2 regions of the Halomonas sp. Cn5-12 genome follow, and region 2 is predicted to be linked to the other one. Evidence: predicted binding sites of a transcription regulator. Region 2 holds the regulator's gene; the other holds the start of a gene.
What was found. Region 2 encodes FNR, which switches genes on or off when oxygen is low (the NO sensors DNR and NnrR bind a similar motif). Its sites were predicted from a motif close to TTGATNTANATCAA; they were not measured.
Positions count from the first base shown of each region.

Region 1: dsrO (sulfate reduction electron transfer complex DsrMKJOP subunit DsrO) is a predicted target of FNR. The motif match lies at 1,361-1,374, and genes of this name have one in related genera.

Region 1 covers NZ_JAKGAY010000004.1:82-15,052, reverse strand. The annotation lists gene nrfD (NrfD/PsrC family molybdoenzyme membrane anchor subunit) at 1-515, opposite strand, end outside; gene dsrO (sulfate reduction electron transfer complex DsrMKJOP subunit DsrO) at 499-1,275, opposite strand; gene L1249_RS17535 (XRE family transcriptional regulator) at 1,531-1,803, opposite strand; gene purE (5-(carboxyamino)imidazole ribonucleotide mutase) at 2,020-2,547, shown strand; gene L1249_RS03615 (5-(carboxyamino)imidazole ribonucleotide synthase) at 2,582-3,712, shown strand; gene L1249_RS03610 (diguanylate cyclase domain-containing protein) at 3,854-5,479, shown strand; gene L1249_RS03605 (TraX family protein) at 5,457-6,281, opposite strand; gene L1249_RS03600 (transporter substrate-binding domain-containing protein) at 6,703-7,473, opposite strand; gene L1249_RS03595 (ABC transporter permease) at 7,608-8,339, opposite strand; gene L1249_RS03590 (ABC transporter permease) at 8,341-9,042, opposite strand; gene L1249_RS03585 (ABC transporter ATP-binding protein) at 9,062-9,832, opposite strand; gene L1249_RS03580 (succinylglutamate desuccinylase) at 10,076-11,062, opposite strand; gene wrbA (NAD(P)H:quinone oxidoreductase) at 11,408-12,007, shown strand; gene L1249_RS03570 (tartrate dehydrogenase) at 12,101-13,174, opposite strand; gene L1249_RS03565 (LysR family transcriptional regulator) at 13,305-14,222, shown strand; gene L1249_RS03560 (lipocalin family protein) at 14,236-14,796, opposite strand; partial or broken gene L1249_RS03555 (helix-turn-helix domain-containing protein) at 14,928-14,971, shown strand, end outside.
Region 2 covers NZ_JAKGAY010000006.1:45,312-60,282, forward strand. The annotation lists gene ccoP (cytochrome-c oxidase, cbb3-type subunit III) at 1-214, shown strand, start outside; gene ccoG (cytochrome c oxidase accessory protein CcoG) at 438-1,874, shown strand; gene L1249_RS05340 (FixH family protein) at 1,882-2,406, shown strand; gene L1249_RS05345 (heavy metal translocating P-type ATPase) at 2,403-4,853, shown strand; gene ccoS (cbb3-type cytochrome oxidase assembly protein CcoS) at 4,850-5,068, shown strand; gene L1249_RS05355 (sulfite exporter TauE/SafE family protein) at 5,065-5,760, shown strand; gene hemN (oxygen-independent coproporphyrinogen III oxidase) at 5,937-7,364, shown strand; gene fnr (fumarate/nitrate reduction transcriptional regulator Fnr) at 7,422-8,174, shown strand; gene ttcA (tRNA 2-thiocytidine(32) synthetase TtcA) at 8,161-9,072, opposite strand; gene L1249_RS05375 (DNA polymerase III subunit epsilon) at 9,148-9,798, opposite strand; gene L1249_RS05380 (putative nucleotidyltransferase substrate binding domain-containing protein) at 9,804-11,621, opposite strand; gene L1249_RS05385 (DUF4212 domain-containing protein) at 12,225-12,485, shown strand; gene L1249_RS05390 (sodium:solute symporter family protein) at 12,492-14,273, shown strand; gene L1249_RS05395 (hypothetical protein) at 14,378-14,908, shown strand.

The DNA of each region.
Region 1 (14,971 bases), on a different contig from region 2:
ATGGCAAGCTCTGCGCCGGTATAAAGCATAATGCCGCTGGAAAGCAGTAGTGCGGCTACCCCCACGATGGCCACCAGTGCCCTTGGAGTAGCGCTATCGCCCAGGCTTAGCCATTTAGCCACCCATCCGCTCAGCCCTGGCGCATTGCGCTGGGCCTGGAGCGCCGGGCGCCAAGCCAGCCAAGCAAGGCCCAGTACGCTGACGAGATAGAGCGGCAGAACCACGCTGCCGATGGACATCCACGAGTGGGTGTTGGCGTAAGCATAAAAGTGCCAAAAGCGCAGCGGTTGGTGTAGATCTGCAAGTAACGCAACAGGTGCGACCAGCGTGGTGCTGACGCAAGCGATGAGTGCAAGACGTGCGGTGGGCAGCCACGCTTTTTTGCCGAAGATTAACGCGGGGGCTGCAAGCCAGAGACTCGCGTAGGAGACGGCGATCATGAAAAAGTACTGTACTGCCCAGGGGTACCAGGCAATGTCATAACGCGGGGCGAGCAGTTCAATGGTGGAATTCATAGCCCATCTCCTGGCCGTGGGGGTCAAACACTTCAAGCGCCACGGGTTCCGCCACGGGGCGTGTAGTGAAGCGTTCATCCATCCCGAGGTAGAACACTTGGGGAAGCGTGTTTTTTTCTGGCTGAAGTACCATCAGTGCATCACGGTGTTCTTGAATCATGCGGCTGATTTGGCTGTCAGGGTTGCGCATATCACCAATAATCCGCGCACCTCCAACACAGCTTTCAACACAGGCGGGCAGTAGCCCTGCCTCTAAGCGATGCGCGCAGAACGTGCACTTGTCAGCGGTTTGGGTGCGCTCGTTAATAAAGCGGGCATCGTAAGGGCAGGCGTTAACGCAATAAGCGCAGCCCACGCAGCGGTCGCTATCAACCACAACGATGCCATCCTGCTGTTGGTAGGTAGCTTCAACGGGGCAAACGGGCACGCAGGGCGGGTTTTCGCAGTGATTGCACAGCCTGGGCAGCATAAACGTGGCCAGCTCACCGCTCTCCTGATGCTGCACTTCGTACTGGGAGACCGTGGTGCGAAACTGGCCAAGCGGGGCGGCGTTCTCAATATGGCACGACACCGTGCAAGCCTGGCAGCCGATGCACTGGCGAAGATCAATCAGCATGCCGTAGCGCTTTGTGGGATCACCTTCACGCCGGGCAGGCTGCTGATTAATGCCTGCTTGGGCAAGGCTAGAAAAGGGTACCAGTGCAGCGCCTGCACTTAAGCGGGCCAGCTGGCCGAGTAGCGAGCGGCGTATGGCGTCCATAGCGCCTCCTTAGCGAGTAAAACGTCATTCGCAGGGGCGAATGGTCGGGGTACGCTAAGACTACGCCTTACGTTGAAGGGGAAAGTTGATTCTCGTCAATGAGTTAGCGCGCTTTTCTTAATGCTCACTTAATCTTAAAGCGCTAACTGATTGTTTTCATGAAAGACGTCCTATTAAGCGTGACAAACAAAAACAGGCTGACCCAATGGGCCAGCCTGTATCGAAAGGGGGTAGATTCTGATGTAGTAGCTGTTGCTATGGCGCCTCCAGCTCTAACGTGCGGCGCAGGACATTAAGCTCGTTGATGTCCAGATGCTCTAGCCTTCCGGCGAGCAGGTCGCTGATCTTTTGAACGGGTAAGCCAGCTTGGCGGGCTATTTCGCGGCTTCCCAGATCTGATACGGCGATCAGACGGGTAATAATACGCATGAGGCGCGTACGTTTTTCTAAATCCCTGACATCGAGGTCAGGGCTGCTTCGCGGAGGATCTAATGATTCTGCGTGAGCAGTTGAGTATGCCGTACTCATGTGACTCCATCAGTCGGAAATGACAAACACACAATGCCGCCAACTCACGCGGTTTTCAATGCCTAATTTGATGAAAATTTCACGCAGCGAGTAACACCCGCAAATGCCCGTGGCTCTGGTAAACTATGCGCCTTCCTAATTCTGAGTGAGCCGCGCTTTGCACGGCTTATGGACTGCTTTCTAGCTTATGTTAGGCCGTTGGCCGAGGAGTTTTGCATGTCGAACAGCGCACCCAAAGTGGGCGTGATCATGGGGTCGAAGTCTGATTGGCCGGTCATGGAGCACGCGGTGGCGATGTTAGAGCGGCTGGGCGTTCCCTACGAAACCCGTGTGGTATCGGCGCATCGCACACCCGACCTGCTGTTCGAATATGCAAAAAGTGCCGCTGAGCGTGGCCTGCAGGTGATTGTGGCAGGCGCAGGCGGTGCAGCTCATTTGCCGGGTATGGTCGCGTCACAAACGGCACTTCCGGTGCTGGGTGTGCCGGTGGAGTCTAAAGCGTTGAAGGGCTTGGATTCACTGCTTTCTATTGCTCAAATGCCGGGTGGTATTGCGGTAGGCACCCTAGCTATTGGCAAAGCCGGTGCCACCAACGCAGGCCTGCTGGCCGCACAAATTGTGGGCCTTCAGAACAGCGCCGTGCGCGAAGCTGTTGAGGCGTTCCGTACTGAACAGACACAACTGGTGTTGGATAACCCTGATCCGCGCCCCGATGTACCTGCATCTAACCAGCCAGCACAGTAGGTTGCCCAATATGAGCACTCAGATGGAAGAACGTATGATTGCAAAAAATATTGGCGTACTAGGCGCAGGCCAACTAGGCCGCATGCTGGCCCTAGCGGGCTATCCTCTGGGGAACACTTTCACCTTTTTAGATACCACCGGTAACCCCAGCGCGGGTATCGGCGAGGTGATTGTCGACCCGGAGAACCAGCATCTGGCGGCGTTTCTGGATAAGGTCGATGTAGTGACCTATGAATTCGAGCACCTCCCCGTTGAATTGGTAAAGCAGATTGAGCAGCACAAGCCGGTTTATCCCGGCAGTCGCGCTATTGCGGTGTGCCAAAACCGTGTAGAAGAGAAAACGCTGTTTGATCGCTTGGGTATTCCCACGCCGGCCTATCGCGTGGTGGAAAGTGCTGAGCAGCTCGCTGCCGCCGCCGCTGAGCTTGGTTGCCCGGTAGTGGCCAAATCGGTCACGGAAGGCTACGACGGCAAAGGGCAGGCGGTGCTGAAAGCACCGGAACAGGCTCAAGAGGCGTGGGACTCGATTGGCCATACGCAGCTCATCGTCGAGGCGTTTGTCGATTTTGTGCGCGAAGTATCGATGATTGCGGTGCGCGGCCGCGATGGGGATGTGGTGTTCTACCCCATGGCAGAGAACCAGCACGTGGGCGGCATCCTACGCTACTCCGTGGCCCCACTGCCGGATTTGGACGCCAGCGTTCAACAAGCCGCCGACAGCTACATTCGTGCGCTGCTGGATGAGCTGGATTACGTGGGCGTGCTGGCGCTGGAGCTGTTCCAAACCCGTGATGGCAGCCTGCTGGCCAACGAAATGGCCCCGCGGGTGCATAACTCCGGCCACTGGACGATGGACGGCGCAGTGACCAGCCAGTTCGAGAACCATCTGCGGGCAGTTCAAGGCTTGCCGTTAGGCGCAACCAATGCCATTGCGCCCACCTGCATGGTGAATGTGATTGGCCTGGAAGGTGATAACGCCGCGCTGCTAGCCATTGCCGACACCCACCTGCATCGCTACGACAAAGCCGAGCGCCCAGGGCGTAAGCTGGCTCACGTTAACGTCGTGGCGTCGAGTCACGCCGAGCTGCTTGAAAAAGTGCGTGCTTGTCAGGCGTTGATACCCGATGCGCCCCCCGTTGAGTGGAGTTTTGAATCTACGTTATGAACAACGAAGCCGCCTGAAAAGGCGGCTTTTTAATTTCTGATGGTGACTACTTTTGTGACTTAAACGTGCTAAAACAGATGTATTAAACAAAGCCTAACCAATAAGATTGGCGTTAAGCCGACTGAAGAACAGGGAGTTTGTATGTCGCCCCCCACACCCCTCGCCGCCACGGCGATGGCCTCCGGGCTGCGCAGTGGTTATCAGCGTGACCATCACATCACCATGCAGCGTTTGCGCGGTGAAAAAGTGCGCCTGCTTTACGACAACCTATGGCAGCCAGTGCTGAGCAGCGTGCTGGCGGGTGGGCTGCTGGTAGCGGCCATGTGGCCGGTGGTGGATGCCGCGCTACTGCTGGGGTGGTTTACGGTGCTGGTGGCGATTTCAGGATTGAGATTACTGCTAGCCCAGCGGTTTAAGCGCCTGCCTGCGCTACAGCAGCAGCGCCAGCGCTGGCAGCGTTGGTTTGCTGTGGGGGCGATTGCTTCTGGCTGCGTGTGGGGCGCCTCCGGCGTGCTGCTGTTTAGCCACAATCACCCCGCCCAAATTGCCGCGCTCTCGATTGTGCTGGCCGGTATTGCTGCGGGGGGCGTGACTACGCTCTCTTCCGTGTGGTGGATCGCCATTGGCTTTGTGCTTCCCATTTTGCTGCCGCTTAAGCTGCAGTTTCTGTTTCAGGGCTCGCCGCTCTCTATTTTAATCGGCCTGATGCTGGTGCTTTTTTTAGGTTTGATCATCGCCACTAGCCGCCGCTTTAGCCGTACTATTCACGACAATATTGCCCTGCGGGTAAACATGGCCGCCCGGGAGGCGCAGCTGCGCGAAAGCGAAAACCGCTATCGCTCTATTTTTCAGCACTCGCCGTTAGGCGTGCTGCACTTCGATGAGCAGGGGCAGATTACCGACTGTAACAGCAAACTGCTGGCTATCCTGAGCGTGGAGCGCTCAAAGTTACTCGGCTACCGCATGCTGGACCGCTCTGCCGACCGAAAGGTGGCTCAGGCGGTTAGGGATGCGCTGGAAAAAGGCACGGGCTATTACGAAGGCACTTACCAACTGCCCAACGCCAGTGTGGGCACGCCTTTGCGAGCGTTCTTCAACGGGGTACATAGCGCCAGCAACCAGATGGTGGGCGGTGTGGCGATTATTGAGGATTTCACCGAACGAAAGCGCAACGAGGCGATTATCTACCGCCAGGCTTACTACGATGCGCTAACTGATTTGCCCAACCGGCGTCTGTTTATCGAGCGTTTAGAGGCGCTGTGTAATGGGCAGAACAACGACCAGCGCGGTGGTTTGGTGATGTTTATGGATATGGATCGCTTCAAGCTGATTAACGACACCCTAGGCCATGCCGCAGGGGATGACTTGTTGGTGCAGGTCGCGCGCCGCTTGGAGTCGTGTTTGCAGGCGGATGATATGGCCGCCCGTTTAAGCGGCGATGAGTTTGTGCTGCTGGCGCTATTTGATGTCACCGACCCTGAGGCGCTCAACGCCGTGGCGGCGCGTTACATGGATGCGGTGCAGAGCGCGTTGTCCGGCAAGTACCGTTTAGAGAGCCGCTGGGTAGAGGTGACACCTAGCATGGGCTACACCTGTTTTGATGCCACGGCCTGCGACCATGCCGATGTGCTTAAACAGGCAGATACGGCGATGTATCAGGCAAAGACCGAAGGACGGGCACGGCTGCGCCGCTACCAGCCCTGGATGCGTGAAGAAGTGAACAAGCGTGTGGCGGAACAGGCGCCTAACCTGCCAATTGACCGCTAAGCAGTAGCCACAGGGCAATCAAGGCAAAGTGCCCTGGGTACCAGGCAAGCCAAAGGCGGCGCGGCATCTCCAGCGCCACCGGCGGCACTCGCTGGGCAGCACCGGCAGCCAGCATCAGCACGATCACGCAGGTGGCGACGGTGAACGATTTAGCCATGTCGGAGGCGTTCATTTGCCCGGCAATCCAGAGCACAGGAAATGCCGCTAGCCCCGCCCAAAGGCGCGATTTCAACGCATTTCGGGTTTCGCTGAGCGCCTGCATGGCAAACATAAACAGCGGAATCAGCAGCAGGCCGTTATGGCCATACTCCACCCAAAATCCCAGTAGATACCACACCGTAACGCCGACGGCAGCGCCTAACATGAGCCAACCAAATCCTAACGTTTGCCGTTGATAGTGCTGCCAGCCTTGCCGTACCAGCGCTCCTAGTGCCAACCCGCTGGCCAACGTAAAACAGACGTTCAAAATGAACGCATCCGAGGCGCGTGGCATCAGCATATAGGGCACTTGCGCGGCGAGGCCGATAATCAAAATCCGCCGTGAGTAGCGCAGTGGGTTGCGGGTATTAAACAGGCCGTGCCACGCCACCATGGCGGCAAACAGCGGAAACGCAATGCGCCCAATGGATGAACCCGCCCAACCTAAATCCCAGTCTCCCGGCAGCACGTAGCGGGTCAGGTGGTCCACAGTCATGGTGAACAGCGCCAGCCACTGTCCCCAGGCCGTCCAGTGGGAAGAGGGGCGAAACACCTCTGCGGCGCTTGCCTGTGGCGTTGCGTGAGCCGCCGTCGATTCAGCCATGATACCTCCTTGTATGTGGTTAAGTGATAGTAAAGACCCGGTTTGGCGGAGCAAGTTCGCTGGAGTGACGGGGCCTGGCAGGCGCTGAAAATCGGTTTACCCAGCGCCCAAACGTGGTCAATGGCCCAGCGGCCTTCGCTGAGCACAATAAAATCCGCATCCACGCCGATGAACTCAGGAATGTAGAGAATATCGCTGGCTACCGAACCGGTCAGCGTAACGAGGGGAAGTTGGCACGGGCGTGCCAAAAGGCGGGGTGGGCTATTCGTAGAATCATTCGCTCAGGTAGAAACGGGCGATATTGCCACGGGTACCTGGGCGAAGCGCGTGCAGCGCGGGGGATAAGAGGAGGCGTGAGGGCATGATGGCGTCTCGCTTGCGTGCCTCCCCAAGCGGGGAGGCAATCTTAGGCAGTTAGCGCTTACTCTTCGCCGAAGTAACGGGCGTAGATTTCATCGTAAGTGCCGTCTTCCTGAAGCTCAGCCAGAGCTTCGTTGAACTGTTCGGCCAGAGCTTCATCACGCTGACGGAAGGCGATACCGAAACCCTCACCGAAGTACTCTTTAGGCTCGCTAATGCGTTCACCCACCACGACGTACTCGGCTTCTTCGCTGTCTAGCAGCGTGGACTGGCCGATCGGGAAGTCGAGGAAGACGATATCTAGACGCTGTGCTTCCATGTCCAGCACCATGTCGTCGGCGGTGGAATAGCGGCTGATGTCGGCAACGCTGCTGAAGTTATCAGTAACGTAGTTATCCTGCAGTGTACCGCGCTGAACGCCAATGGTTTTACCCGCAAGGGTCTCTTCGTTGGCTTCGCTGATGTCCAGGCTGGCGGGGGCAAACCAGGCAGACGGCATGGTGATGTAGGGGTCAGAGAACAGCACCTGCTGACGGCGTTCGTCGTTGATGGTCATGGAAGACATGATTGCATCGTAGTTGCGTGACATCAGGCCTGGAATAATGCCGTCCCACTCCTGCTCGACCCACTCACAGGTAACACCGATACGCTCGCATAGGGCGTTGCCCAGGTCGATGTCGAAGCCGGTCAGTTCACCTTCAGCGGTGCGGTATTCCATGGGCTCGTAGGGAACGTCGACGCCGATACGCACGTTGTCGTAATCGCGCGCGTGAGCAGAAGATGCTGCAGCGACGGCCAAGCCCAGCAGAGAAGCAGTCAGTAGTTTTTTCATTTTTAGACTCCAAAAGAAGCAGGTTCACCCAAGGTGATCCCCCTTAACGTACCCCAGGTTGAGGTCGGCGAAAAGGGGGAGTCTGCATTTGAACCAACGTTTGTTTTACGCTGGACGTGTTGGATTTATTGTAGCTAGGAATTTTGTGGCCGCAGGTGGGCCAGTAATTTTTTCTCTAGGAAGCGGAAAAAATACAAAATCGCAAAGGTTAAACAGAGATAGATGGCCGCGACAAACAGGAAGGCATCAAACGGCGCATAAAAGCGGGCATACACAAAGCGTGCCGCGCCGGTGAGATCCATTAGCGTCACCACGCTAGCAATCGCGCTGGCGTGCAGCATGAAGATGACTTCATTGCCGTAAGCGGGCAGCGCACGACGAAAGGCGCTGGGCAGAATAATCCGCCGCATCATTAGGTTTTGCGACATGCCATAGGCGCGCGCTGCTTCGATCTCGCCTTTAGACGTGGCTTTGATCGCCCCACGGAAGATCTCGGTGGTGTAGGCCGCCGTATTGAGCGTAAAGGCGATAAGCGCCGGGTAGAAGGCTTCTTTTAGCACTGGCCACAGGAAGGTTTCCTGGATACCGTCGATGAACACAACGCCGTAGTAGATGATGTAGAGCTGGATCAGCAGCGGCGTGCCGCGAAATACGTAGGTATACACATAGACCGGCAGGCTGATCCACTTATGCTTAGAGCTGCGCATAATGGCCAGCGGAACCGCAAGAATTAACCCGGCCACCAGCGATAGAAACACCAGCTGTGTGGTGGTCACCAAGCCTTCCCAGTAGTAGCCCAGGGTGGTGGGCGTAAAGATCAGGTTGTCTGCCAGCAGATCGTTAAACCATGCAGAGATATCTAGCATGTCACTGCCCCCCAAAGCCGATGTCGTAACGTTTTTGTAGGCGCGCAAAGATCCACTCGGAGACGCTGGCAATGAGCAGGTAGGCCACCGCCACAGGGATCAGAAACACGAAGGGCTCGTGGGTCGCGCGGGAAGCTTCGGCGGCTACTCGGACCATGTCGGTCAGGCCGATCACCGAGACCAGCGCGGTGGTTTTGAGCAGTACCATCCAGTTATTGGAAAGGCCGGGCAGGGCGTGGCGCATCATTTGGGGGAAGCGAATGCGACGAAAAACCAAACCACTGCTCATGCCGTAGGCTTTGCCTGCCTCTATCTGGCCGTTATCCACTGCCATGAACGCCCCACGAAAGGTTTCGCCCATGTAGGCACCGAAGATAAAGCCGATGGTCAGTACGCCTGCGGCAAAGGCATTGAAATTGATGTAAATGTCGATGTCATAGTTGTAATACAGCATGTCGCTGATGGCATTGACGCCGATCTGGCCGCCGAAGAACAGCAGCATCATCAGCACTAGGTCCGGCACACCGCGAATCACCGTGGTGTAAACGGTGGCGGTGCGACGTAACAGCCAGTTACGCGACATCTTGGCGCTGGCCGTCAGCAGCCCTAGGAGGATGGCCAAGATCAGCGATAGAACGGCCAGTTGAACGGTAACGCCCGCCCCTTCGATCAGGCGGGGGCCGTAACCTTGCAAATCGAGCATGGTGTGGGTGCCTCGCGGATCAGTATTTAGGAGCCAGGAACTGCTTCAGGCGCGGTGACTGTGGGTTACCGAGTACATCGTCGGGAGCCCCTTGTTCCTCTACCAAACCTTGGTGCAGGTAAATTACTTTGCTGGAAACGTCGCGGGCAAAGCTCATTTCGTGGGTGACCACGACCATGGTGCGTCCCTCATCGGCCAAGTCACGCATGACCTTTAGTACATCGCCCACCAGTTCCGGGTCCAGCGCTGAGGTCGGCTCGTCAAACAGCATTACTTCAGGGTTCATGGCCAGCGCTCGGGCAATGGCGCCGCGCTGCTGCTGGCCGCCGGACATTTGTGCCGGGTAGGCGTTGGCGCGAGCGCTAAGCCCTACGCGGTCCAGCAGTGCGTGGGCGTGCTCAATGGCCTCTTTTTTCGGCTTGCCGAGCACGTGGATCGGCGCTTCGATGATGTTTTCCAGCAGCGTCATGTGCGCCCATAGATTGAAGCTCTGGAACACCATCGAGAGCTTGGCGCGCATTTGAACCACCTGTTTCCAGTCGGCGGGTTCGCGGCCGTGCTTGGTGGTTTTAAAACGGATTTGCTCGCCGTGAACGTACAGTTCGCCGTCGTCCGGCTGTTCCAGCAGATTCATGCAGCGCAAGAAGGTGCTTTTGCCTGACCCTGAGGCACCAATGAGGGTGATGACGTCACCTTTTTGGGCTTCGAGAGAGAGGCCTTTGAGGACTTCTGTATCGCCAAAGCGCTTTTTAATATTGCGCACTTCAAGGGGAGTAGGCGTAGCGGCCATAACTTAGGCTCCAGTACAGGGTTGCCGCAGCAGCAACAAATGAATTCGTCGTGCGTGTGTGCGGCTGGCGCGAAAAAAGGGGCGATTCTATCAGGACTGTGCCAAATGCGCGTACTTTATCAGGACGACATTGGTCTTGGTACGTAGCGATGTGTCCTGACGGCCCCTTCTCGTTGTTGTTATAAAAAAAGACGTCGTTATGAAAAGTACGTTTTCATCGTCAGACAGTAGCGCAAGTGTCCGTCAGGTAATGGCATGACTGGGTACCACCAACAGTGCCGCACGAGCGCCTATGTCGACGTGGGCATTGGGGAACACCACATGTAATGGTGTCTTCTCCACGATGAAATCACCCGCTACCCCATCTTTGGCGAGGCAGGTGCCGGGCTCGAAACGGCTGAAATTGGGCACGTCATCGTCGAGGCAGAGCGTAAAGTCCTCCGCTTGGCGCATCAGCTCGTGCTGTACTTTAAAAAAGGCCATGGTTTCGGCGGTTTTTTTCGGCGGCTCGCAACCTGCGCTGAGCGAGCTGAGTAACGTTAGCATCGGTGCCAGCGCCGCCATGTCGTTCTCGCCAAACGGCGCGACGCGGCCAAGCTCGAAGGTAAACGCCTGTGCGTGGTGATAGTGTTTGCTGTAGTGGGAGAAGGTCCAACTATGCTGATGTTGATGCAGCACCGCCTGCATATCGGCAGCGGCCAACCACTGCCACTGTTCAGCGTCTGTGGCAGTTTCTGCATAGGGCTCTACCACAAAGCGGGTATATAAGCTGCTACGGATCGCGGTATGCAGGTCGTAATGTAGCTTAGGCAGCGCATGATGACGATTGAAAAACGTATCGACCGCTTCCATTAGCTCTCGCGCTCGGTCAGGTTCGGGGCCCCGCTCGTCCAGATCGCGTTTGAAAAGCCGGTTGAGGTTGGTAGCAATGAAGCGTTTGTGCGCTTTTAACGCGGGAATGTTACCCAAGATTACCAGCACCGGCGCGCCTAGCTGCAGCGTGCTGGATTCCAAAGCGCTCAGCCAATCGCCGAGCAGTTCCACCGGGGCGGTTTCGTTACCGTGTATCGCCGCAGAAAACACACAGGCGCGGGCCTCTGGGCGCAAAATATTGGGCGTTAGTTCCAGAACACCTGGCCCATGAAGATGGTAAGTGCCGCTTGGGAAGCGGCCGATGCGCGGGGAAGGGCGTTCGCCGTCAAGCGTCCAGTCGAGCCATTGGCCTAGCATGAAAGTGTCCTTAAGCATGGGCATTCGCTTTTTGTTGCCCTACCTTTACCACGCTGGCCGTTGACCACAAGTGGGGACGTCGTTCGCGTGAAAATGGTCGGTGGGAAGATGAAAGTTGTTGGCACAAAAAAACGCTTATGGCAGATCGCTACAAGCGTTTTCAGGCCCAGCGCTTTTAGTGCTGAAGTGGCACAAGTGCAAGGTCGGCACATCGATGAAATCGAAGCGCGGCGTCGAAAACATTCGCTTTTATCTACGCTTAACTGCGCTATGTTTCAATGAGTTTTCACTGCCCGCTGTGGGCAACCTGTCTGATGCTTGAATGCAAGTCCAAAGGAGTGAGTAATGACGAAGGTACTGGTACTTTATTATTCCATGTATGGACATATCGATACCTTAGCAGCCGCTGTGGCGGAGGGGGCAAAGGGTGTTGATGGCGTAGAGGTCACGGTCAAACGCGTGCCCGAAACTATGCCGGAAGAGGTGTTCAAAAACGCGGGCGGCAAGCAGGATTTCACCACGCCGGAAGCCACGCCCCAAGAGCTGGCCGATTACGATGCCATCATCTTCGGCACGCCCACTCGCTTTGGCAACATGGCCGGCCAGATGCGTACCTTCCTCGACCAAACCGGTGGTTTGTGGGCCAACGGCGCGCTGCGTGGCAAGGTGGCGAGCGTATTCACCTCGACCGGTACCGGCGGTGGCGACGAGATGACCATTACCTCCACCTGGACCACCCTGGCCCACCACGGCATGGTCATCGTGCCGATTGGCTACGGCATTGAAGAGCAGTTTGATATTTCGAAAGTAAGCGGCGGCACGCCCTACGGTGCCGCGACGCTGGCCGGTGGCGATGGCTCCCGCCAGCCGGATGACCGCGAGCTGAAAATCGCCCGCTTCCAAGGTAAACACGTGGCTGAAATTGCCGCTAAGCTGGCGAGTTAATCGTTAGCTAAAAATGCTAGCTGAAAACGAGCAACGCCTCACTGTTAATGCAGCGAGGCGTTGCTCGTTATGGGGCGTTGTTTTTATAGGGGATTAGCCGCCAATCCGATCAGCAATGGCTTTGCCCAAGCTTTCCGTGGTGCCCTGGCCGCCTACATCGCGGGTAAGCACCTGGCTATCGCCTTCGCCCAGCACGGCTTCGATGGCCTCGACCATGGCATCGCCAGCCTCTTTATAGCCCAGGTGCTCCAGCATCATCGCCCCAGACCAGATTTGGCCGATGGGATTGGCGATGCCTTTACCGGCGATATCCGGCGCGCTGCCGTGTACTGGCTCGAATAGGCTGGGGAATTTGCCTTCCGGGTTGATGTTGGCGGAGGGCGCAATGCCGATGGTGCCGGTGCAGGCCGGGCCTAAGTCGGAAAGAATATCGCCAAACAGGTTGCTGCCTACCACTACATCAAACCAGTCCGGGTGCAGCACAAAGTTGGCGGTCAAAATATCAATGTGGAACTTATCCACGGCGATCTCTGGGTACTGTTTGGCCATCTCGGCCACGCGCTCATCCCAGTAGGGCATGGTGATGGAGATACCGTTGGACTTCGTGGCCGAGGTGAGCTTTTTACGCGGGCGGGTTTGCGCTAGATCGAAGGCGTACTTTAGTACGCGGTCCACGCCGGTACGGCTCATCACCGTTTCCTGAATGACGATTTCACGCTCGGTGCCTTCATACATTTTGCCACCGATGCTGGAGTACTCGCCCTCGGTGTTCTCACGAACCACGTAAAAGTCGATATCACCAGGCTTGCGGCCCGCCAGCGGGCTTTTAATGCCAGGCATTAACCGGCAAGGGCGCAGGTTGATGTACTGGTCGAATTGACGACGGAATTGCAGCAGCGAACCCCATAGCGAAATATGGTCCGGTACTTTTTCTGGCCAGCCCACCGCTCCATAGAACAGCGCGTCAAAGCCTTTGAGCTGCTCAACCCAGTCGTCGGGCAGCATCTTGCCGTGTTCCAGGTAGTAGTCGCAGCTACCAAACTCAAACGTGGTGAATTCCAGGTCGATATTGAAGCGCTTGGCGGTGGCTTCTAGTGCGCGGATTCCTTCGGGCATCACTTCGGTACCGATACCGTCGCCAGCGATGACTGCAATACGATGGGCCATGGGGGCTCCTTGTTTTGTTAGACGTCACAAAATAGCAGGGCGTGTTTTCGTGGTATGAGTGTAGCGCCTGTTGGCGACGAGATAATCAGGCTACTATGCAAGCTATTGTTGCCTTAAAGTGAAGAATACCATGATGCTGGATGACCTCGCCTTTTTTCAGCAGCTGGCCCGGGCAGGGAGCTTAACTGCCACCGCCCGAGAGCTGGGGCTGTCACTCTCGGCCGTCAGCAAACGCTTAAAGCAGCTAGAAGCCCGGCTTGGCGTGACGCTGGCGGCGCGTACCACTCGCCGCTTGACGCTGACCGCCGAGGGGGAGCGCTATCTCACTCAAGGTGGGTTGATTTTAGAAGAGCTGCAAACGCTGGAGAGCGCACTCAGCGATACCGCGAGCCAAGGGCTTACTGGACGGCTGCGGGTGAACGCGACCTTTGGCTTTGGCAGGCGGCATATTGCGCCGCTGCTCTCACACTTTTGCGCAGAACACCCGGCGGTGGAAAGCTGGCTGGAACTGACGAATTTCCCACTCAATTTAAGCGATCACGGTTTTGATGTGGGGATTCGCATTGGCGAGCCGCCGGATTCGCGCCTAGTCGCCAAGCGTATTCTGCCCAACCGGCGGGTGCTGTGCGCCTCGCCAAGCTATATAGCGAAGATGCCTGCGCTGAATGTGCCGAGCGATCTTGCCCAGCACAGCTGTTTGGTGATTCGTGAAAATGATAGCGACTTCCCGCTATGGCGGTTTGAGTATCGCCACTCGTCGCAGCGCCAAGCGGTGAAAGTTAGCGGGCAACTGGCCAGTAATGACGGCGAGGTAATTACTCGCTTAGCGCTGGATGGCCATGGCGTGATGCTGCGCTCCTGGTGGGATGTGAACGAGCACTTGGCTAGCGGCGCGCTGCGCACGCTGCTGCCCGATTGGCAGGGCGTTCGCGCTGACTTTTATGCCGTGTTTGAGCACCGACGCCATATACCGACGCGCATTAGCGCCTTCATTGATTTTTTACAGCGGGAAATGGCGGGCAGGGTGCCCGCCTTGCCCAATGGCTGACAGACGGGGTGCGCTAGCGGCCTGGACAGGTTTGGTCCTGCACCACGTCAATCAGCTCATCGGTGGGGAAGTCCAGCTCGGCGGCGCGCTGGCGCAGGCGCTGCTCCACGTCGCCTTCAAGGGTTGGCGTGCGGGCCAGAATCCATAGATAGTCGCGGTTGGGGCCTGCCACCAATGCCCACTGGTAGTCGTCATCTAGCTCAAGGACGTTATAGCCGCCGTAAAACGGGCCAAAGAAGCTGACCTTCAGCCGACCAACGCTCTCATCATCAATAAAGTAAGCACGCCCCTCGGCTTCATCCCAGGCTTGCGCTTCCAGGTTGTAGCCTCGGTTGATTACCTTAACGCCGCCATCGTCACGCAGGCTGTAGGTGGCTGTGACGCAGTCCAACCCCTCTTCAAAGGAGTGATCCAGGCGGGCAATTTCATACCACTCGCCCAAATAGCGCTCTAGCTCAAAACCAGTGACGGGTTCGGTGCCATCGGGAATGCCGGTGCAGCCTACCAGCAGTGTGCTGGTGGCGGCGACCGCTACCAGAGTGGCCAGGCTCCTTGGCCGCGATGTGGGTTTCATCAATGTTGCGCGGGAAACCCCGTCCTTTTAGGACAGGGAGGGATAGCGCGGCGGCGTCAGCCGCCCCTGTTCCCGCTCCTCCGTTTTAAGTTGGTTGCTATCTTCACATAAATAAGACTAAAATGTGAGCTATGACGAAACGCGCCTATAAATATCGGTTTTACCCAACCCCCGA
Region 2 (14,971 bases):
GCCCAGCGGCACCGGCAACACGGCACTCGGCGCGCCCAACCTGACCAACGATATCTGGCTGTATCAGGCACCGGGGCAGAGCGTTGCCGACTCCATTCGCCAAACGCTGCGCAATGGCCGTAACGGCCACATGCCTGCCCAGGCGGCGTATATCGGTGAGGAACGCGTCCATCTCGTCGCCGCTTACGTGTATAGCCTGCGCTTCAACGACTAGTCCCGTTGACAGGCGTTTAACGCAAGCGTAAACGAAGGGGTGCGGTTACATACCGCACCCTTTCTACATCTAACGACCGCTCAGCCGCCCGACGATCCGTTACACTATTGCTAGTCATGTGCGATCAACGACTCGGCATAACACAACGCAACCGGCACTGTGTGCTGACGTCGAGTTTGCCGGGCTGATGTCCACTCCTGCCTATTGAGCTGCGATCACCGCCATGGAAAAAATACCTAGCCACGATATTACGCCGCCAACCGTTGGGCACCACACGCCTGGTGAAACAACTACTCAAGAGATGTATGCCAAACGGCGACACATCTATGTACGAGAAATCAAAGGGCTGTTTCAAAAGGTGCGACGCAGCGCCAACTGGGCGCTGATGATGGGGTTCTTTCTGCTGCCCTGGTTAAACTGGGGCGACCGCCCTGCGGTGTGGTTTGACTTAGCGGGCCGAGAATTTCATATCTTTGCCGCCACGTTTTACCCTCAAGAGTTTGTTCTTCTGTCGTGGCTGCTGATTATTTGCGCCTTTGGGCTATTTTTTATTACCGTTTTTGCGGGGCGGGTATGGTGCGGTTACACCTGTCCGCAAAGTGTTTGGACATTTCTCTTTATCTGGCTTGAACACCGGATCGAAGGCTCGCGCAACCAGCGCATAAAGCTAGACAACCAACCGATGAATGCCAATAAAGCCTGGCGTAAGGGCGCGAAGCATACCGCTTGGCTGCTGATCGCTCTGGCAACCGGTGTGACGTTTGTAGGCTACTTTACGCCGATTCGTGAACTTGTCATGGAGCTTCCCACTCTAGAAGCCCACGGCTGGTCCTATTTTTGGGTTGGGTTCTTTTTAGTCTTTACCTACCTCAACGCAGGCTGGCTGCGTGAGCAGGTATGTATTTATATGTGCCCCTACGCCCGCTTCCAGTCGGTCATGTTTGATCGCGATACGCTGATCGTCTCTTACGACGAAGCGCGAGGCGAGCCACGTGGTAGACGTAAGAAATCACTTAGCCATACGCAAGCGCGAGAAGCGGGCTTGGGAGACTGTATCGACTGCGAACTCTGTGTGCAGGTCTGCCCCACCGGCATTGATATACGCGACGGCCTGCAATACGAGTGCATCACATGCGCCGCTTGCATCGATGCCTGCGACAGCGTGATGGATAAAATGGGCTACCCCAGAGGACTTATTCGCTACACCACTGAAAACGCGCTGGAAGGCAAGAAAAGTCATATTCTTCGCCCGCGCTTGATTGGCTATTTCGTTGCTTTGGTGGTGATGATGGCGACTTTTGCCTGGGCAGTTAATGACCGTACCCCGATGAGCTTTGACGCTGAGCGCGAGCGTACTCAGCTCTACCAAATGACCCGTGACGGGCAGATCAGCAACGTCTACAGCCTGACTGTGCGCAACCTGGACTCCCAAGATCACACCTATGATATTAGCGCGGCAGGCTTACCTAATTTGCAGTTGGATAACACCTCGCTGCGTGTACCTGCGGGTGAATCACGCACTCAGGTGATTACCGTACTGGCCGACCCAGCGTCGTTAAGCGAGCCCAGCCACGCGATTACGTTTACGCTGCAGGCGCAGCAAGATGAGCAAATTCGCCAGACCCGCGAAACGCGGTTCTTGAGCGACATTAGGAGATAAATGCGTCATGTCAGACACCTCGATTCCGCCCTGGTACAAACAGTTTTGGCCGTGGTTTTTACTAGGGCTGCTGTTTTCGTCCATCCTATTTAGTACTGGCTTCGCCATCATGTCGATCAAGAGCTACGACGGCATGGTGGTCCAGGAGGATTACTACGAGCACGGTAAAGCTATTAACATGGTGCTGGCGAAGCAGGAGCGCGCGCGCGAACTCAATTTGAGCGCCGACCTGCGCATCGACCCACTGACTAGTGATATTGTGATCGACCTTGCTGGCGATGCTCGTCCGGATAAACTCTATTTAGATCTCATCTTCCCCACCGAAGATGACCGTGATCAATCCTTCGTACTAGAACACGTGCGCGAAGGCCGCTATATCACTCAGGGGCCGGATAATTTGCGCTACCGCTGGTACCTACAGATTCAGCCCGTGCAAGGCGATGACGCCGAGTGGCGCCTGATCGGCGAAGCCCGCTTCCCCAATGAAACGAGCGTTGCCCTTCTGCCCGGAGGGCGGTCAGAGAGCGAATGAGCACTAAAGCGCTAAGCTGCTACCACTGCGGAAGCCCGGTGCCCGACGGGGCACCGTGGCGTATCGTCATTGATGACACGTCCCACTCTTTATGCTGCCCCGGCTGCGAAGCCGTGGCCCATGCCATTGTCGACGGCGGATTAGAGAGCTACTACCGCTACCGTACCGAACTGCCTGAGCGCCCCGATGAGCGTCAAGCTGCAAAAGCGGATACTTGGTCGGTATTTGACGACCCTGGCCTACAGTCGCAGTTTGTTCATCCGGATGGCGATGAGGGCCACGTTAGGGCAACGCTTGCCGTAGAAGGGATTACCTGTGCCGCCTGCGCCTGGCTTATCGAGCACCGATTGAACGCGCTTGAAGGCGTTGTCTCCAGCGCGGTGAATCTGACCCATCACCGCCTGCGGGTTTCCTGGGACCCAAACGTAGTAAAGCTATCGCAGCTATTCGCTGAACTTGCCGCGATTGGTTACGATGCTCAGCCCTATGAACCCGACCAAGCCCAGACGCGGCTGCAGCATGAAGAGCGCATGAATGTGCGCCGCTTAATAGTGGCGGCGGTCGGGATGATGCAGGTGATGATGTTCTCCATCCCCATTTATGTGTCGGGGCCTGGGGAACTCAGTGAAGACTTCTTTGCGCTGTTTCACTGGCTCTCGTTCGCTCTGGCAACGCCGGTGGTGTTCTTTTCGGCGCTGCCCTTCTTCCGTAACGCCCTGCGCGATCTCAAAACCGGCGTACTAGGGATGGATGTGCCTGTTTCATTAGCCATTGGTGGCGCGTATTTCGCCAGCAGCTACGCGGTGCTGTTTAACGTGGGTGAGGTCTATTTTGACTCGGTCGCCATGTTTACCTTCTTCCTACTGTTTGGCCGCTACGTGGAAGGACGCGCTAGGCGGCGCAGCGGCCATAGCGGCAATGCGCTTAGTGGCGTGCTACCGGTGTCTGCTACACGGCTGGAAGCTGACGGCAGCGAACGCATTCTGCCCGCTAGCGAGCTTGCCCCAGGCGACCGCGTACTTATCAAGCCCGGCCATGGCGTCCCCGCCGACGGTATTATCGAAGATGGCGAGTCTAGCCTGGACGAGTCGATGCTGACCGGCGAGTACCTGCCCGTCACCCGCCGAGTGGGCGAACAGGTGGTAGGTGGCAGCCAAAACATGGAAAACCCGCTCACGGTGCGGGTTACTCATGCAGGCAACAATGCACGCGTGGCGGGCATTGTGGATTTAACCGACCGCGCCTTTGCCAGCCGCCCACGTTTGGCGCAAATGGCGGCGCGCATGGCCCACCTGTTTGTACTGCGCCTGCTGGTGGTCACCGCTTGCGTGACCGTGGCGTGGTGGTTTATCGACCCTTCCCGCATGCTTTGGGTGCTGCTCTCCGTTCTAGTGGTGACCTGCCCCTGTGCGCTGGCACTCGCCACCCCAACGGCTCTCACGGCAGGGCATGGACAGCTGCGCCAGCGTGGCGTGCTGATCACCCGCGCCGATGCCATCGAATCACTTTCTAACGCCACGCGGGTGATTTTTGACAAAACCGGCACGCTCACCCGTGGCGAGATGCAGCTCACCCAAACCTGCCCGTTAAACGAGCAAAGTAGCGAACAGCTACGGGCCATTGCCGCCGCGCTGGAAGCCCACTCCGAGCATCCCATTGCCCGCGCGTTTCGCCCGTTCCGCGATGCCACACTGCAGGCGCGTCAGGTGAAAAGCGTCACCGGCAGCGGGCTAGAAGGCGTGCTTAACGGCACAACGTGGCGCTTGGGCAAGCCCGATTTTGCAACGACCGAGCCACTCACGCCGCCCAGCGCCGGGCAGTGGCTGCTGCTGAGTGAAGATAGCGCCCCGCGGGCCTGGTTTAAGCTCCACGACGGTATCCGTGAAGATGCTGCGCAAACCGTAGCCGCCCTGCAGGCCAGAGGGCTTAACGTTGAGTTACTGTCAGGCGATACGCAGGAAGCCGTAGAGAGCTTAGCCGAGCAGCTCAACATCACCACCTGGCACGCGGGCAAATCACCAGAAGGTAAGCTGGAGCGGCTGCGTGAACTGCAGGCGCAGGGCGAACGTGTGGTCATGATTGGCGACGGCATTAACGATGTACCCGTGCTCGCCGGTGCCGATGTGGCCATTGCCATGAATGGCGCCACCGACTTGGCACGCACTCGGGCCGATGCGGTCTTGCTCAGCCCACGCTTAATACGTATTTTCGAGGCCATCGAGATTGCCAGCGCCACTCGGCGCATCATGCGCCAAAATATGATTTGGTCGGCTTGCTATAATTTCTCTGCGCTTCCCCTGGCCGCGATGGGGCTGGTACCGCCTTGGTTGGCGGCGATCGGTATGTCGCTAAGCTCTCTCTTCGTGGTAGGTAATGCGCTGCGCCTCACGCGCTGGCGTACCTCACCCGCTCCTCAGATAGCCCCAGCCACACCGGTGACCGTATGACCATTCTCTACCTACTGATTCCGCTGTCGCTGATTCTGTTGGGGCTGGCAGTGTGGGCGTTCTTCTGGGCCGTGAAGAATGACCAGTTCGACGACTTGGAAGGCCCTGCCCATCGCATTCTGTTCGACGACGATGAGAACGATCTCACCCCCGAACAGCGCGCCGAGCGCAAAAAAGGTACCAAGCCACCCCGTGACCGTGAGCCACCGCCGTGAACCCGACCGGACTTGACCTGCCGCCGTTGATGGCGGCGTTTGTGTTTGGCCTGATGGGCGGGGCTCACTGCATTGGCATGTGCGGCGGCATCATGAGCGCCCTCACCTTCGCCGTGCCACCCAGCATGCGCCACCCAGCTCGCATGGGGGGATTACTGCTCAGCTATAACACGGGCCGTATCCTGAGCTATATGACGGCAGGAGCCTTGGTGGCCGCGCTCGGCACCTTGGTATCGCTGTCACCTCAGGCGCGTATCGCGCTGCAGGTCGTCGCGGCGGTGATGCTGATCCTAATGGCGCTGTATATCGCCAACTGGTGGAAAGGGCTATTGAAAGTCGAAGCCGTGGGGCGCAGGCTATGGCGCTTCATCGAACCCGTCGGGCGGCGTTTGATGCCCGTGGTTCACCTGCCGCAAGCCTTTGCGCTCGGTGCCCTGTGGGGCTGGCTGCCTTGTGGGCTGGTGTACTCGATGCTCGCCTGGAGCTTGGCCATCGCCGACCCGCTACAAGGGGCGCTATTGATGGGGGCCTTCGGCCTGGGAACGCTGCCTGCCCTGTTAGCCACGGGTCTGGCCGCCCGCCAGCTCAGCCAGTTAATTCGTCACCCGGCGACCCGTAGCCTTGCCGCGCTGACGATTATCGGTTTTGCCCTGTGGCAGCTTTGGGCGCTGATGCCCCATGCCGGGCATTAAGAGCTTACCCATCAAACTCCTCTAGACAATACTCAATACAAACATCCTATCGCTTGATATAGCTCAACGCTTTCCCTTCTACGCTGACGTAGCATTCCAACACGCGTTCGAGCTGCGAAGCTCGTCGCTTATGTTGATCGGTTCTTGCTTTGCCCTGCTACTTAGGAGCGCTCCTTATGCCCGTTCATGCCACTGCTGCTCTCGCTCACCCTATTTCTGCAGCGGTTGAGGCCACCGCCTGGGATGACGCCCTGATACGCCGCTACGACACCAGCGGCCCTCGCTACACCTCATACCCTACAGCACTCTCGTTTCACGACCAGTTCACCGCTGACGATATGACCCAGGCGCTTGAACGCAGCAATGCCAGCCAAAAGCCGCTCTCACTTTATGTTCATGTGCCCTTTTGTCGCAAAATCTGTTTTTACTGCGCGTGCAATAAAATCGCCACGAAAAATACAGCCCTCGCAGAGCCCTACTTGTCTCGGCTGGATCGAGAAATGGTGCTGACCTCCCGGCATCTTGATACAAAGCGGCCAGTGCAGCAGCTGCACTGGGGCGGCGGCACGCCGACGTTCTTAACCCTGGCGCAGATGAGCGATTTAATAGACCGCCTGGATGCACGGTTTGGCTTATCGAGCGCACCGGACCGCGACTACGCTATTGAAATTGACCCACGCGAAGCGGATGTCTTTACCCTGCGCCACCTGCAGTCGCTGGGCTTTAATCGCTTAAGCCTGGGCGTTCAGGATCTCAACCCACAGGTGCAGGCAGCGATTAATCGCGTGCAGCCACGGGTGCTCACTGAAACCTTGATGGATGAGGCGCACCGGCTTGGTTTTCGCTCGCTCAACCTCGATTTAATTTATGGCCTGCCCTTTCAAACCGAGCAAAGCTTCGCTGATACCCTAAGCCAAGTGATTGAACTGGGCCCGGCACGGCTGTCGGTCTTTAACTATGCCCATATGCCAACCCGCTTTGCGCCCCAACGACGTATTAATGAAGCCGACCTGCCCAGCGCGGATGAAAAACTGGCTATTTTGCGTACCACTATTGAGATGCTGACCCAAGCGGGCTATGTACATATTGGTATGGATCACTTTGCTCGCCCAGAGGACAGCTTGGCTCAGGCACAGCGCTACGGTACGCTGCAGCGCAACTTCCAGGGATACTCAAGCCATTCCCAGTGCGACTTGATTGGTTTGGGGGTGTCGGCTATTTCTCGGGTAGACGACGTTTACGCACAAAACCCCACTCAGCTGTCCCACTATGAAGCTGCCTTAGATGAAGGTAGGCTAGCGACCGTAAAAGGGTTACTCTTAAATAAGGATGACCTAATGCGCAGAGAGGTGATTGAGCGCTTAATGTGCGATATGGCCATTGACCTTGAAGCAATAGGCCAGCGTTGGCAGATAAATGCCGCTGATTACTTTTCAACCGCTCTTGAACGGTTGAAAACCGCCGAGCAGGATGGCCTGCTAGTGCGCCAAGGCCTCTATTTACAAGCTACGCCCACCGGACGGCTGTTGATTCGGCACTTAGCCATGGCCTTCGATAATCACCTGCAACATCAGGGCAACCAACGCTACTCGAAGATTTTATAAGCGTATCGAGACACCTACCCCCTGCGCCTATGATGGCTAATAAAAAGGGAGCACCACATGTCATATCCTGCCAGCCAACGACGTTCACTGCTGCAAGAGGCGCGCTGCCAAACCTGTAGCCTAAGCTCGCTGTGCCTACCGCTTGCCCTAGAGCTTGAGGATATGAGCCAGTTCGATGCGATTATCCGCCGCCGCTCGCCGTTGAAAAAAGGCGAGCGGCTGTTTCGCCAAGGAGATCCTTTCACCAGCGTTTACGCGGTGCGCTCTGGCAGCTTGAAGCAGGTGACTAGCGAAGGGAATGGCAACGACCAGCTCACCAATTTCTTTCTACCCAGCGAGCTGGTGGGTCTGGATGGGATTGACGAAGAACACTACCCCGGCACCGTGATTGCCCTGGAAACCACCACGGTATGCGAAATTCCGTTTGACCGTTTGGACTCGCTCTCCGAGGAGCTGCCCGAACTGCGCGGCCAGCTTTACCGCAGCATGAGCAAGGAACTACGAGACGACCGGCGGATGATGCGTTTACTGTCACGCAAAACTGCCGATCAGCGGCTGGCCAGCTTTTTGATTACACTTTCTGACCGTTTTCGGCGCCGGGGCTACTCCCCCTATAGCTTCCGGCTTTCCATGTCACGGGCAGATATGGGCAACTATCTAGGCCTCGCGGTGGAGACGGTTAGCCGTATTCTTAGCCGCTTTCAGCAGCAAAACGTGGTGGCCGTCTCCGGGCGCGAGGTCAATATTTTGGATATGCGGCGCCTCATCACCCTAGCTGAAGAGGAAGCCCAAGCGGTTAACTCACGTTAAACGCCTGAATGCGCCCCTCCATCAATGCGGCCTGCTTCGCTTCCAGACCGGCAAAATCAAACAGCTCACGGTCGGCAAGCTGCGAAGGGGCAACGTTGGTCACCGCTTTGAACATACTCTCCAACCGGCCGGGGTGTTTTTTATCCCACTCCGCCAGCATCTCTTTGACAACCTGGCGCTGCATATTGGGCTGAGAGCCGCACAGGTTGCAGGGAATGATCGGAAACTCCATCAGCCTTGAAAACTCCGCAATATCCGCCTCTTTGCAGTAGGCCAGCGGGCGAATCACGATGTTTTTACCATCATCCGAGAGCAGCTTCGGTGGCATGGCTTTTAAGGTGCCGCCAAAGAACATATTGAGAAACAGCGTCTCCAGGATATCTTCCCGGTGGTGGCCCAAAGCAATTTTGTTGGCCCCAATCTCCTCGGCAAAGCCATACAACGAACCACGCCGCAGCCTTGAGCAGAGCGCGCAGGTGGTTTTACCTTCCGGGGTTTTCTCCTTCACCACCGAGTAGGTATCACGCTCCAGAATGTGATATTCCACGCCTTGCTTATCCAGGTACTGGGGCAACACGTGTTCTGGGAAACCTGGCTGCTTCTGATCCATATTGACCGCTACCAGGGAAAAATTAACCGGTGCGTTGCGCTGTAGGTTGCGCAGAATCTCCAGCATCGTATAGCTATCTTTACCACCAGAGAGACACACCATGACCCGGTCGCCATCCTCGATCATGTTGTAATCGATGATGGCGTTCCCTACTTCGCGCCGCAGGCGTTTTTGCAACTTGTTGAATTCACGCTTCTGCTTGGCATCCTGCAGCTCATGCTGCTGGACAAGGGGCTCGTCAGACGCGCTGTCTGACGAAGTGGGGTCAAAGTAGTCAGGTTGTAACATGATCGTCGCACTGCCGATGGGTGAAGGAGCAGCGCATATTCTAACAACACTACGAAGCTCTACCCAATACAAACCCTAGGCAGTTAACGCTATCTCGCGCTGAAGACGCAGATACAGCAACGCGCTGGCGGTGGCTTCGCTGACCACGCTGGGCCAGGTTAATGGGGGCAGTTTCCATCGGGTAAGCGCATCACCAAGGCAACTGCTGGCTTCGATATGAGGATGCAGCCGCCGTAGCTGACGCCCGTGCAGCTTGGCAATATCCACCTGCGCGTTAGGCAGCCCGAATCCCAGCACGTTTCGAAACAGCCCATTAAGCGGCTCAATGGTGTTCTCTAATTGCCACCCGACTAACGGCCGATTGCCAATAAACTCCGCCAGCTCACTCAGACACTCAGCATCGGGAGAACGGGGCGAGTGCGTGGTATGCAACTGATGATGGCGTCGCAGAGTAGCAGGCGCCAGCGCCGATGATGCAACTAAGGTGGCCACCCACGTACGACTGGTGTGCACTTGGCGCGGGCTTAGCACCACCGCCGCCACACTCATTACAGCGGGCTGAACGGCGCTTACCTGGCACGCCATGGCCACGGCCTCTTCCCCCATATAAGGCTGAAACAGCCAGGCATAGGGCGAGTCCGCCCAGCGACGGCGGTCGCTCTCACGCTGAAGCAGCGTGCGCAGTGAACCGCTGAACAGGGTCATATGTCGATCTAACAAGCGCATTCCGCTCACGAATACTCCAAATGGTAACGATGGGAAAGACGCTGCTTAAAGTCTTTCACGATGTGTAGGGCTTCACGCAACAAGTCCCGTTCTAGCGAAGAGAGCTCCTGAACGACCACTCGATTGGTACGTTTAGGGTTGGCGTTATCCAACTCCTGAAGCTGCTGACGAAGGCGTAGCTCGGTAAACAGCGCCAGTGCCTCGCCTAGATCATCAGCAAAGCGGCGGTCAAGCCGCCCATCGGCGGCCAAGGCATCTAAGCGGTCCAAGGTAGAGGTCGCATTAATGCGCCGCTCAAGGGCCATCGTACGCACACCGTGGACTATCGGAAAAATACCGCCTTTTTTGATATCAATACCGTGCTGGGGCTTTTTCAGCGAGCCAAATAGCGTCAGCGGCGTCGAGAAGCGCAGTGCCGCCCGGGCAAAGTAAGAGAGCAGCAGTTCATCGTGGGAGCAGCGCTCAAACAGCGCTTCACGCACCTGATCCAGTAGCGCCGGATTACCCGCCACGCAGTGGGAGTCCAATAGAATCGCTAGTTTCATCAGGCTATCGCCATCTCGGGCATTGACCCACTTAGTGATATTGTTTTTCCACTGGGAAACCGTACCTACCCACTCTGGGTTAGACACCATGATATTGCCGGGGCAAGGTGGATAGCCTAGCTGGATTAGCGTTTCCGTTAGAGTGTTCATCTCCTCAGCCACTGTGGGCCACTGGCAATCATCAGCTAAGATCAACCCGTTATCTTGATCGGTTTTGAGGATCTGCTCGCCGCGTCCTTCGCTGCCCATCACCATTAAGCAGCTTTGGGTGTGGTACTGCTCAGGCACTGTGAAGCTCCACGCTTTGCTCATAATGCGCCCGTTCAGCGCCGCCAACAGATCCATGGCAAAACGCAGCTTTACGCCCTGCGCCATCAGCGCATTCACTAATTCCGGCGTACGCTGGCTGGCCGCCGCCAGCGCTTCCAGACTGTTGGCCTGCTCCACCTGCAGGCTGACCACGTAGCTACGGCTAGAGAAGAAGCTCAACACGTCCATTAGCTCAACGACGCCTTTAACACTCCCCCCGTCCATTACCACCACCCGCGCCACTTTATGGCGGGTCATTAAAATCAGCGCTTCAAACAGGTACTGCTCGGGAGCTACCGTGACCAAGGAGACGTTGGCCAGCGCTTCAACCGGTGTTGCCTGGGTGCAGTTACCCAATACCAATCCATTGAGTAGATCGGTTTTGGTCACCATGCCCAGGGAGCCTGCAGTAGCGACCAGTAGACTGTCCGCATGACTATCATGTAGCTGTCGAACAGCGTCATGAATACTCTTTGAGGCATCAATGAGCAGCGGCTCGCGCATACACTCATTCACTTTGGCCAGCATAAAGCCCGCCATAGTGACGCCGCCTTCGGCGCGTTTTTCGGTGAGCAGGCGCGCTTTGTGTGAGAGCGACTGCTTAAAGAACTGCTCAAACGGTGGATAGTGACGGCACAGTTGAGTAAACAGCGCTTTAGGCATCACATAGCACAGGCACTCTTGTTCAGCTTGGAAGCGGTAGCGGCTTTTGCCGTTGAGGATACTGATGGCGCCAAACAAATCGCCTGCGGTGTAGTGGCCAATGCGCGCACTAGCAGCAGGCAGGGTGGGATCAAGTTCGGCGACCTCGCCTTTATGAATCAAGAAAACGGATTCGCCCGCCTGGCCCATCTCCAGAATAATTTCATCGCGGTCAAAGTAGGCAAGATCCATCCCGCGACGAACATGATCGCGCCCCGCCTCATCCATCAGCGTAAACGGTAGCTGGGACAGATCCACTTCCACCATGGGTGACCTCGCTCAAGCGCAATGATTAGGAAGGACAACGAACGGTTTGATTACTTTTCAACCAATGCATTTATACTTTTTGCTATAGCACGAACGTCTTAACGACGTTCGTTTAGCGACTAAAGTAGCGGCTTTTTAAACACAATTAAACCAACTAAACGCCTCTTATTAAGGTAGCAAACATTACTTTTAATCGAGCCATAGACTATTGTCCTACCACTTCTCAGACGGCGTTTAAATATCGATGAAAAATCAATAAAAATAATGCTTTATATTCAAAACAGCCAATTTCACTGCCTTGCAAAGAGCACCTGATACCAAAGTCTGGGATTTATTTTTTGCAATTATTGCCCAGTATTATCAACGAGTCATACAGGGTAATCGCACGACACCTATCTAACGCACTTCAAACCGCTGACGATAACTTGCCGATCACCCAATAACGACACAAGACGGCTTAACAATAAGAAGGTGACGTGCCTGGCAACACTGTCTTACCGCCCAACACCCAGCGCGGTTTTCTATGCGGGGTCGCCCTGATGAACCAAACGCTATCTTGAGTTCACTTTCCAACCCTAAAAATCACAACTGGAGAGCAACACAATGGCAGACGATAAATCCAATGCTGCTGAATACTGGAAGGCCAACGTCCGGCTAATCTTCGGATGCCTCATGGTTTGGGCATTTGTCTCCTATGGATGTGCCATCCTGTTCCGTCCGCTACTCGCGGGCATTCCCGTTGGCGGAACGGACCTGGGCTTCTGGTTTGCTCAGCAAGGCTCCATTCTTACCTTCATCGTGCTGATCTTCTTCTACGCCTGGAGAATGAACGCGCTCGACAAAAAATACGGCCTGGGGGAGTAAGCCAGCATGAGCCAGTTTGCAATTAACTTACTGTTTGTTGGCGCCTCGTTTGCCCTCTATATCGGGATTGCGATATGGGCGCGAGCGGGCTCCACCAAAGACTTCTATGTCGCCGGTGGCGGCGTACACCCGATCACCAACGGCATGGCCACAGCGGCCGACTGGATGTCGGCGGCATCCTTTATCTCTATGGCGGGCTTGCTCGCTTCTGGCGGCTACGCTAACTCCACCTTCCTGATGGGCTGGACCGGGGGCTACGTTATCCTGGCGATGCTACTTGCCCCTTACCTGCGTAAGTTCGGCAAGTTCACCGTTCCAGATTTCATCGGCGACCGCTTCTACAGTAACACCGCGCGTTTAGTGGCGATTGTGTGTTTGATCGTAGCCTCGGTGACCTACGTTATCGGCCAGATGACCGGTGCAGGCGTTGCGTTCTCCCGCTTCCTAGAAGTGAGCAACACCTGGGGTATCTGGATCGCCGCGTTTATCGTCTTCCTTTACGCTGTTTTCGGCGGTATGAAAGGCATCACGTATACGCAGGTTGCTCAGTACGTGGTACTGATCATCGCCTACACTATCCCGGCGGTGTTTATCGCCATGCAGCTTACCGGCAACCCAATCCCGATGTTCGGCATGTTCAGCACACATACAGAGTCCGGCATTCCGTTACTCACGAAGCTTGACGATGTGGTCAATGCACTGGGTTTCCAAGACTACACCGCAGACGTTGATAACAAGCTGAACATGGTGTTGTTCACTCTATCGCTGATGGTCGGTACTGCCGGTCTGCCCCACGTTATTATCCGCTTCTTTACTGTACCGAAAGTAGCCGATGCACGTTGGTCAGCGGGCTGGGCACTTGTCTTCATCGCACTGCTGTATTTAACCGCTCCTGCGGTTGGCTCAATGGCACGTCTCAACCTGGCTACAACCGTCTATCCAGATATGGCTGGGCAGGTGGAAAACTATGAAGAAGCCGCTCTTAACCCCATCCTCTATGAAGATCGCCCTGACTGGTTCCGCACTTGGGAAGAGACTGGCCTGATTACCCACAACGACCTGAACAACGACGGTCGTATCCAGATGTACAACAATGCGGCTGATTTTTCTGATCGCGGCTGGGAAGGTAACGAGCTAGAAGTAAACAACGACATCCTGGTATTGGCGAACCCTGAAATTGCCAACCTACCAGGCTGGGTAGTGGGCTTAATTGCAGCGGGCGGTATCGCAGCGGCACTCTCTACGGCAGCGGGTCTGCTCTTGGCAATCTCGTCAGCGATCAGTCATGACTTGATCAAAACCATGATCAACCCGAAAATCTCCGAAAAAGGCGAAATGCTGGCAGCACGTATCTCCATGGCCGGTGCGATCCTACTAGCAACTTACTTGGGCCTTAACCCACCTGGGTTTGCCGCTCAAACGGTAGCACTTGCCTTCGGTATTGCCGGTGCCTCGCTGTTCCCTGCGCTAATGATGGGTATCTTCTCTAAGCGCATGAACAACAAAGGCGCAATTGCCGGTATGCTGACAGGTCTGATCTGCACCCTGCTCTACATCTTCACCTACCTGGGCTGGTTCTTTATTCCGGGCACCAACATGCTGGCCAATACGCCGGATAACTGGATACTGGGCATTTCACCGCTCTCGTTTGGTGCTGTAGGCGCGCTGATCAACTTCGCTGTGGCCTTCGTTGTCTCTAACGCCACCGATGCGCCGCCGCAAGAAATTCAGGACCTGGTGGAAAGCGTACGCTATCCGAAAGGTGCTGGTGCAGCGGTTGATCACTAAGTCATAATCGTTCCACTCTGTTGCGCCGTCGGCCAATAGCGAACGGAACCATCTTCCATCGGGCTTCCTCAGGGAAGCCCGATGGCTTTTCAGAAGGAAATAGTATGATTTGGCACTTAGTGGCCGCCGTGTTTGCAGGCCTTGCCGCGGCAGGTATCGGCCTATTGCTTCGAACAATCAGCCGTAAGCGGCTACCCAAATGGATCGTGCCGGTGTTTGGTGGGCTGGGCATGCTGGGTTATCAGGTTCAATTTGAGTATGACTGGTTCGAGCATAAGCAGCTGCAGCTGCCGGAAACGGCCCAAGTGATTTCCAGCGACACGTCCAGCAACATGTGGCGACCCTGGACGCTTATTTTCCCGATCACCACCACTTTTAGTGTGGTGGATAGCGAGAATGTACGTGCCCAAACCGTCGATGGCGATCTGGTGGCCAAGTTTATTCTTTACCAGTTTGAGCGCCGCCATACGGACCTGATCACCACGCAGCCCTACATCCTCAACTGCTCAAGCCGAGAGCTGATTCCGCTAAACCCAGAGACCGGGGACGCGGATCTCAATGAGCTACGCACACTCCGCGACACCTCACCGCTGCTGACCACCGTTTGCCAACTGGCCAACGAACGGCAGACGTAGCGCCGCCCCTTCGCCTAGAATGGAGCCCTTTGCTGGGCGAAGGCCGGTTTAGACGTGCTGTTT